DNA from 2 places in the Streptomyces sp. NBC_01190 genome. Region 1 is predicted to be linked to the other one. Evidence: predicted binding sites of a transcription regulator. Region 1 holds the regulator's gene; the other holds the start of a gene.
What was found. The regulator HspR, encoded in region 1, represses chaperone genes until heat shock. The targets are predictions, from matches to a motif close to TTGAGNNNNNNNNNCTCAA.

Region 1 (4,412 bases):
CTGATCCGGCCTGATCCGGCCATGACCCGAGCAGAAACAGCATCGCCTGTTCCACGCCTTGTCCGCACTTTGACTTCCGTCACTTCTGCCGCGCGTGAGGACTCCCGTGACCATTGAGCTGGACTCGACCGGCGCCTCCACCCACCAGCACGCCGCCGAGCTGCGCGAGACCGCGGCCGTGTGCCCGATACTCCTGCCCGACGGCATCCCCGGTGTGATCATCGCCCGCCATCAAGAGCTGCGCGATCATCTCTCCGACCCCCGCGCCATGCGCAACGCCGCCTACTTCACCGCCTACACCGAAGGCCGCATACCCGAGCAGTGGCAGCTCAACGCCTTCACCCTGATCCAGAGCATGACCACGGCCGACGGCGAGGACCACCGCCGGATGCGGGGCCTGACCAACCGCGCCTTCACCGCCCGCCGGGTCGCCGCCCTGCGGCCGTGGATCGAGGGCCTGTCCGGCCGGCTGGTGTCCGAACTGCCCAAGCACGTCGACGCCGACGGCGTCGTGGACCTGCGCCACCACCTGGCGTACCCGCTGCCGATGGGCGTGATCAGCGAGCTGCTCGGGGTGAACCCGGTCTACCGCGAGCGGCTCCACCAGTTGAGCACCCGGATGGTCAGCACCGCGAGCACCGCGGAGGACGCGATGGCCGCGCAGACCGAGATGCACGCCATCCTCGACCAGGTGGTCGCCGAGCGGCGGGCCGAGCCGGGCGAGGACCTCACCAGCGCGATGATCGCCGCCCGTGACGACGAGGGCGCCCGGCTCAGCCAGGACGAGCTGACCGGCTCCCTGGTGCTGATGGTGGTGGCCGGCCACGAGACCACCCTCAACCTGCTCACCAACGCCTTCCGGGCGATGTGTGCGTTCCCCGAGCAGCGGGCCCTGGCGCTGGCCGGCGAGATCACCTGGGACCAGGTGGTGGAGGAGACGCTGCGCTGGGACGCGCCGGTGGCGAACTTCCCCTTCCGCTACCCGGTGACCGACATCGAGATCGACGGCATCCCGGTGCCGAAGGGCACCCCGATCATGGCCGGTTACGCCGGGGCGGGCCGCGACCCGCGCGAGTTCGGCCCGACCGCCGACCAGTTCGACGCCACCCGGCCGCCGGCCCGGCACCTGTCCTTCGGGCAGGGCGTGCACTTCTGCGTGGGGGCGCCGCTGGCCCGGATGGAGGCGCAGATCGTGCTGCGCGACCTCTTCACCGCCTTCCCCGACCTGACGCTCGCCGTGCCGAACGAGGAACTGCCGCCGCTGCCGGGCTTCATCAACAGCAGCGTCGCGGAACTTCCGGTCCGACTGGGGTGAATCCGTACGGTACGCGAGCGCCGCGTACCGTACGCTCCGGCTACCTTCGGTGCCATGGCACCCCTGGATCCGCGCGCCCCCGAGCCCGGCTACCTCGCCTTCTGGCGCGAATACCACCTCTGCACCCTGACCACGTCGCGCGCCGACGGCACGCCCCATGTCGTACCGGTCGGCGTGACCTACGACCCGGCGGCCGGGCTGGCGCGGGTGATCACCCGCCGGTCGAGCGCCAAGGCCGCCCACGTCCGTGCCGCCGGCCCCGGCGGCGCCCCCGTCGCGGTCTGCCAGGTGGAACGCGGCAGATGGGCCACGCTCGAAGGGCTCGCGACCGTCTCCGAGGACCCCGAGCGCGTCGCCGACGCGGTCCGCCGCTACGCCGAGCGGTACGGCCGGACACCGGCGCCCAATCCCGAGCGGATCGTCATCGAGATCGCGCTGACCCGGGCGATGGGCCATGCCTAGCCGGGCGCACCATATGGCGGGTGCGCCACGTATCACGTATCGCGACTTACGTATGGCGACACATAGGGCGGACACGTATGAAGAACGGCCCACACCCTCGGTGAAGAGGATGCGGGCCGTTCCCCGCCTCGTACCGGCCCTTCGGCCGTGCGCTCAGCCGTCCCGCTTGGGCCGCCACACCACCAGCGCGCTGGCCTGCTGCACGTCCTGGTAGGGGACCAGATCGCGGCGGTAGGAGGCGTGGACCGCCGCCTCCCGCTGCTGGATGACGGCCGCGGCGCCCTCGACGGCGGCGGTGAGTTCGGCGACCCGGGCCTGGAGGGCGGCGACCTGGTTCTCCAGCTCGATGATCCGCTTGATGCCGGCCAGGTTGATGCCCTCGTCCTGCGACAGGCGCTGGACCTCGCGCAGTTGCTCGATGTCGCGGGCCGAGTAGCGGCGCCCGCGACCCGCCGTGCGGTCCGGGGAGACCAGCCCGAGGCGGTCGTACTGGCGCAGGGTCTGCGGGTGCAGCCCGGACAGTTCGGCCGCCACCGAGATGACGTAGACCGCGGACTCCTCGGTCAGCTCATACGGATTCCGGCCCCGGGGCCCGCGTACCCCGCCACCGTCGATGCTCATCGCCTCACGCTCCCTTAGCGGCCTTGAACAGCTCCGCCCGCGGATCGATGTCCGCGGTCGCCTCCCGGTAGGACTCCAGTGCGTCGAGCGCCTTGCCTTCGGTCGCGGCGGGCACCGCCACCTCGACGGTGACGAGCAGGTCGCCCCGCGAGCCGTCCTTGCGCAGCGCGCCCTTGCCGCGGGCGCGCATGGTGCGGCCGTTGGGCGTACCGGCCGGGAGCTTGAGCGTGACCGGGGGCCCACCGAGGGTGGGCACCTTGATCTCCCCGCCGAGCGCCGCCTCGACGAAGCTGACCGGCACGGTCACGGTGAGGTTGGCCTCCTTGCGGCCGAAGACCGGGTGCGATCCGACGTGTACGACCACGAAGAGGTCGCCCGCCGGGCCGCCCCGCTCGCCGGGCGCGCCCTTGCCGCGCAGCCGGATCCGCTGCCCGTCGGTGACACCGGCCGGGATACGGACCTGCATGGTGCGCGAACTCTTCGCCCGGCCGCTGCCGTGGCAGACCTCGCAGGGGTTCTCCGCGATCAGGCCGCGGCCCTTGCAGTCCACGCACGGGTCGGTGAGTGAGAAGCCGCCACCGCCGCCGCGCGAGACCTGTCCGGTGCCGACGCAGGTCGGGCACACCCTGGGGGTGCCGTTCTTGTCGCCGGTGCCGGAGCACGCCTTGCAGGGCGCCTGCGAGGACATCCGCAGCGGGACCGTGGCCCCGTCCACCGCCTCGGTGAAGCTGAGCGTCACCTCGGACTCGATGTCCTGGCCGCGGCGCGGCTGCACCCGGGTGCCGGTGCCCCGGTTGAAGAGGCCGCCGAACATGTCGCCCAGGCCGCCGCCGAAGCCGCCGCCCTGGCCGGTGCCGGTGCCCGGGGCGCCGGGGCCCTGGGCGCCCCCGAAGAGGTCGCCCAGGTCGAAGTTGAAGCCACCGGTGCCGCCCGCGCCCGGACCCGGGCGGAAGCCGCCGTTGCCGAAGAGCGCGCGCCCCTCGTCGTACTCCTTGCGCCGCTTGGCGTCGGAGAGCACGTCATTGGCCTCGGAGATCTCCTTGAAGCGCTCCTCGGCCTTGGCGTCGCCCTTGTTGGCGTCCGGGTGGAACTCGCGGGCGAGCTTCCGGTACGCCTTCTTGATCTCGGCCTCGGTGGCGTCCTTCGGGACGCCGAGGACCTTGTAGAGGTCCTTCTCCAACAGATCCCTACTGATGCTCATCCGCGACGTCCCTCCTTCCGGCTTTCATGGCTGTCACCACTGTCACGCTGTCTACCGCTGAAACGCTCTTTCCCACGGACCACCGCGGACGCTGTCGCACCCGCTGTCACCCCGTCAGCCCTCGTCCGGGCCACCGGGCTCCTCGCCGTCGGCGTCGTCCTTGTTCTTGCCCGGCTCGGCGCCGGCGGACTCCTCCTTGCCTTGGATCCCCGCCTGGGCGCCCGGCTGCGGTTCGGCGACCGCGACCCTGGCGGGCCGCAGGTTGCGCTCACCGAGCCGGTACCCGGGCTGGAGGATCCGCACGCATGTGGTCTCCGTGACATCCGGCGAGTAGCTGTGCATGAGGGCCTCGTGCACCAGCGGGTCGAAGGGCTCGCCCTCCTTGCCGAACTGCTGGAGGCCCAGCTTGGCGGCGACCGTCTCCAGCGACTCGGCGACCGACTTGAAGCCGCCCACCAGCTCGCCGTGCTCCCGGGCCCGGCCGATGTCGTCGAGCACCGGAAGCAGTTCGGTGAGCAGGTTGGCGATCGCGATCTCCTTCACCGCGACCCGGTCCCGCTCCACCCGCCGGCGGTAGTTCTGGTACTCGGCCTGGACGCGTTGCAGATCACCGGTGCGCTCGCTGAGAGCGGTACGCACCTGGTCGAGCTGCGCCCTGACGGCCGTCAACTCCTTGGCGTCCCCGCCGGGGGCCGCCGGGCCCGCCTCACCGGGTGTCCCGGCGGCGGTCCCGGCATCCTTCGCGGACTCCGGCTGCTCACTGGCCTCGGAAGGGACGTCGGGCTCCTCGAAGCCCTTCGGCTCCTCCGTCAC
Region 2 (4,412 bases), 1.1 Mb from region 1:
GACCAGCAGCTCGAACTCGGTGGGCGTCAGATGGATGTCCGAGCCCGCCACCCGCACCCGGCGCTGGGTGTGGTCGATCTCCAGGTCGCCGAGGTGGATGCTGGCGCCGCGCGGGGTGTGCGCGGCGGTCGCGGCGCGCTCCATCCGGCGCAGCAGCACATGGACCCGGGCGGCCAGCTCCCGCATGGAGAACGGCTTGGTCATGTAGTCGTCGGCGCCGACGCCGAGCCCCACCAGCATGTCGGTCTCGTCGTCCCTGGCGGTCAGCATGAGCACCGGCACCGGCCGGTCGGCCTGCACCCGGCGGCAGACCTCCAGCCCGTCGTAGCCGGGCAGCATCACATCCAGGACCAGCAGGTCGGGCTGCCAGGAGTGGGCCGCCTCCACGGCGGACGGGCCGTCCCCCGCGGTCCGTACCTGGAACCCTTCCGCCTGGAGCCGGGCCGCGATCGCCTGCGTTATCGTCTGGTCGTCCTCGACGACCAGCACCCGGCGCTGCGCGCCCGAAGTCTGCGTGCTGTCCACTTCCGCCCCACAAGGTCGTCCGAATACGAGGAGCGTACGGGGCGGGCGACCGCCCTGACTATGTCGCCTTCACGCCTTGACAGCTACGTGCACCACGTCGGGCACACCGCGTTCGACCGGGACCTCCAGTGTGCGCACCCGTAAGAAGCCCGCCGCGCGCAGCGCCTCCTCGAAGGCGGCCGACGGCCGGGCCGACCAGAGGGCGAGCACACCCCCGGGATTCAGCCGTTCCCGGCAGGCCGCGAGACCGGCCGGCGTGTAAAGACTCCCGTTGTCCTCGGTGACGGTCCAGTCCGGGCCGTTGTCGATGTCCAGACACAATGCGTCGTAAGTGGCGTACCCGTCGTACGTATGTGCGGCCCCCGACACGTACGCCACCAGGTCCTCGCGCAGCACCGAAACCCGTGGATCGTCCAGCGCGTACCCGGAGAACGGGGCCAGCGGGCCGCTCCGGTGCCACGCCACCACGGCGGCCTCCCGCTCGACCACGGTGATCGCCGTCCAGCGGGGCTCGGCGGCGGCTCTGGCCAGCGAGAAGCCGACGCCCAGGCCGCCGATCAGCACGCTCGCGGCGGCCCGGGGACGGACCTCGTCCAGCGCGTCCAGGGCCGCGTCCACCAGCAGCCGCTCGGAGCGGCCGTCGGAGGTGTCCATCAGGAAGCAGCCGTTGGCGATGATCTCGAAGCGCTCGCCGCGCCGCCGCAGCACCACCTCCCCGTTCGGTCCGTCGTGCCGTTCGACGACGTTGACGTCGGCGTTGACGTTGACATCGACCTCGGCGTTGACATCGGCATCGGCATCGACGGGTTGGGCGGAGTTGCCGGTGGCAGGAGGCTGCGACATGCGCCCATTGTCTCCGAGTGCCTCCGAGCGTCTCCCAGCAGGCAGAAGACCCGTTCACCGATGGGGAGTTCATCGCAGGGATATGAGGACTTCTTTAGGTGTTGGGGGTTGAGCCATGGACTCCTGCCGTGGTCGTGCGTAGGTTCCGCCCATGTCATCTCTGCTGAGGAACCCTGTGGCGCGGCGACTGCTGCGCCCGGCCGCCACGCTGATCGACCAGCGGGTGCAGCGCCCGGTCTCCCGCCTGCGCAAGGACATGGACAAGGCGGCGCTCGCCGGCGGTGAGGCGATGCGGAAGGATCTCGCGGCCCTGCGGGCGGAGGTGGCCGAGCTCCGCACCCGCCTCTACCCGGCCGAACTGCTCTTCGAGCGCCCCGGCGCCGGCCGCAACCGGATGCCGACCCGGGAGGAGATCGAGCAGCTCTCCCAGGAGGTCGCCAAGGTCTCCGGGCAGCACGTCGGCTTCGCCCGCCGGAACGTCAAGGGCGCTTTCCGGACCGTCATAGCCCTCGAAGCGCTGGGCGTCGGCCGGCTGGCCGGCACCACCTCCAACGTCTGCGGCAAGCTCGCCACCGTGCCGCTGCTCGACCCGCCGAACGGCGAGGTGCTGGAGATCGGCACCCTCTACGGCCTCTTCTCCGCCGCCTTCCTGCCGATGCTGCACCGGGCCGGTGTCGAGGCGCGGCTGACCATCGTCGATCCGCTGGCCGGCGATCAGCTCCAGCCCGGCGCCACCATGGGCTCGGAGCCGACCGGCACCCCCGTCAGGATGGACGTGCTCCGCGCCAACCTGGCGCTCGGCGGCGCGGCGGGCGCGGCGGCCCGCGTCCAGCAGGGCTTCTCCACCGACCCGGAGGTCCGCGAGGCCGTCTCCGACCGTGCGTACGGTGTGATCATCGTCGACGGCGACCACTCGGCGGCGGGTGTCGCGGCCGACCTGGAGTGGGCCGAGACGATCGCCGCGCCCGGCGGCATCGTGGTCCTCGACGACTACGGCGACAAGAACTGGTTGGGGGTCCAGGAGGCGACGGACCGGCATCTGGCCGGGGACACCCGCTTCGAGATGCTCGGCCGGGCGGCCACCTCGGCCTTCCTGCGGGCACGCCTCTGACCTGCCGATCTCCGGGTAGGCGGCTGATCGCTCAGAGCGAACAGGGCGGGGGGAACATCGGCGGGGTCCCGTGCATTGAGTCCGGTGTACTCAACTTGCTTGCATAGGGAGCGATCATGGCATTTGAGCCTCGAACCCCCGCCCGCCTCACCCTGCCCGTCCTCCCCTTGGACGACGAGGTCGTCCTGCCCGGCATGGTCGTCCCCCTGGATCTCACGGACTCCGAGGTCCGGGCCGCCGTCGAAGCCGCGCAGTCGGCCTTCGGCGGGTCCGGGGCGGCCGCGGGATCGGGGAAGCCGCAGGTGCTGCTGGTGCCGCGGGTGGACGGGAAGTACACCGCGATCGGCACGCTCGGCACCGTGGAGCAGGTGGGACGCCTCTCCGACGGCGACCCGGGCGCGGTCATCCGCGGCCGGTCCCGGATCCGGGTGGGCGCCGGCACCACCGGCCCCGGCGCCGCTCTGTGGGTCGAGGGCACCGTGGTGGACGAGCCGGTCGATCAGGAAGCGCCCGGCACCGTCGCGGAGCTGGTCAAGGAATACAAGGCGCTGGCCACGAGCTGGCTGCGCAAGCGCGGCGCCTGGCAGGTGGTGGACCGCGTCCAGCAGATCGACGACGTGAGCCAGCTCGCCGACAACTCGGGCTACTCCCCTTATCTGACCGTCGCGCAGCGGGTGGAGCTGCTGGAGACCGCCGACCCGGTCGCCCGGCTGCGGCTCGCCATCCAGTGGGTGCGCGACCACCTCGCCGAGCAGGATGTCGCCGAGACGATCCGCAAGGACGTCCAGGAGGGCATGGAGAAGCAGCAGCGCGAGTTCCTGCTCCGCCAGCAGCTCGAAGCCGTCCGCAAGGAGCTGGCCGAACTCAACGGCGACCCGGAGAACGAGAGCGACGACTACCGCGCCCGCGTGGAGGCCGCCGATCTGCCGGAGAAGGTCCGCGAGGCGGCCCTGAAGGAGGTCGAGAAGCTGGAACGCTCCTCGGACGCCTCCCCGGAGGGAAGCTGGATCCGCACCTGGCTCGACACCGTCCTCGAACTGCCGTGGAACACCACCACCGAGGACACGTACGACGTCTCCGGCGCCCGGGCCGTGCTCGACGCGGACCACGCGGGACTCGACGACGTCAAGGAGCGCATCACCGAGTACCTGGCCGTCCGCAAGCGCCGGGCCGACCGCGGCCTCGGTGTGGTCGGCGGCCGGCGCGGCGGCGCGGTGCTGGCCCTCGTCGGCCCGCCCGGCGTCGGCAAGACCTCGCTCGGTGAGTCGGTGGCCCGCGCCATGGGCCGGAAGTTCGTCCGGGTGGCGCTCGGCGGCGTCCGCGACGAGGCGGAGATCCGCGGCCACCGCAGGACGTACGTCGGCGCGCTGCCCGGCCGGATCGTCCGCGCCATCAAGGAAGCCGGGTCGATGAACCCGGTGGTGCTGCTCGACGAGATCGACAAGGTCGGCTCCGACTACCGGGGCGACCCGGCGGCCGCCCTGCTGGAGGTCCTCGACCCGGCGCAGAACCACACCTTCCGCGACCACTACCTGGAGGTCGAACTCGACCTGTCGGACGTGGTCTTCCTGGCCACCGCGAACGTGCTGGAAGCCATCCCCGAGCCGCTGCTCGACCGGATGGAGCTGGTGCGGCTCGACGGCTACACCGAGGACGAGAAGATCGTCATCGCCCGCGACCACCTGCTCCCCGGCCAACTGGAGCGGGCGGGCCTGGCGGCCGACGAGGTGAGCCTGGACGAGGAGGCGCTGCGCAAGCTGAGCGGGGAGTACACCCGTGAGGCCGGCGTCCGGAACCTGGAGCGGACCATCGCCCGGATCCTGCGGAAGATCGCGGCCCGGCACGAGCTGGGCGACCAGGAACTGCCCTTCACCGTCGGCGCCGGCGATCTGCGGGCTCTCATCGGCCGGCCGCACCACGTGCCGGAGGCCGC

Region 2: a site for HspR is predicted at 2,555-2,573, ahead of lon (endopeptidase La). Genes of this name have one in related genera too.

What each region holds. Positions count from the first base shown of each region.
Region 1 is NZ_CP108580.1:4,485,692-4,490,103, reverse strand. Features, by position in the region: gene OG519_RS18650 (cytochrome P450) at 107-1,315, shown strand; gene OG519_RS18645 (pyridoxamine 5'-phosphate oxidase family protein) at 1,370-1,777, shown strand; gene OG519_RS18640 (heat shock protein transcriptional repressor HspR) at 1,931-2,398, opposite strand; gene dnaJ (molecular chaperone DnaJ) at 2,403-3,599, opposite strand; gene grpE (nucleotide exchange factor GrpE) at 3,714-4,412, opposite strand; gene dnaK (molecular chaperone DnaK) at 4,409-4,412, opposite strand, start outside.
Region 2 is NZ_CP108580.1:5,612,689-5,617,100, forward strand. Features, by position in the region: gene OG519_RS23670 (response regulator transcription factor) at 1-525, opposite strand, end outside; gene OG519_RS23675 (spermidine synthase) at 595-1,368, opposite strand; gene OG519_RS23680 (class I SAM-dependent methyltransferase) at 1,520-2,479, shown strand; gene lon (endopeptidase La) at 2,596-4,412, shown strand, end outside.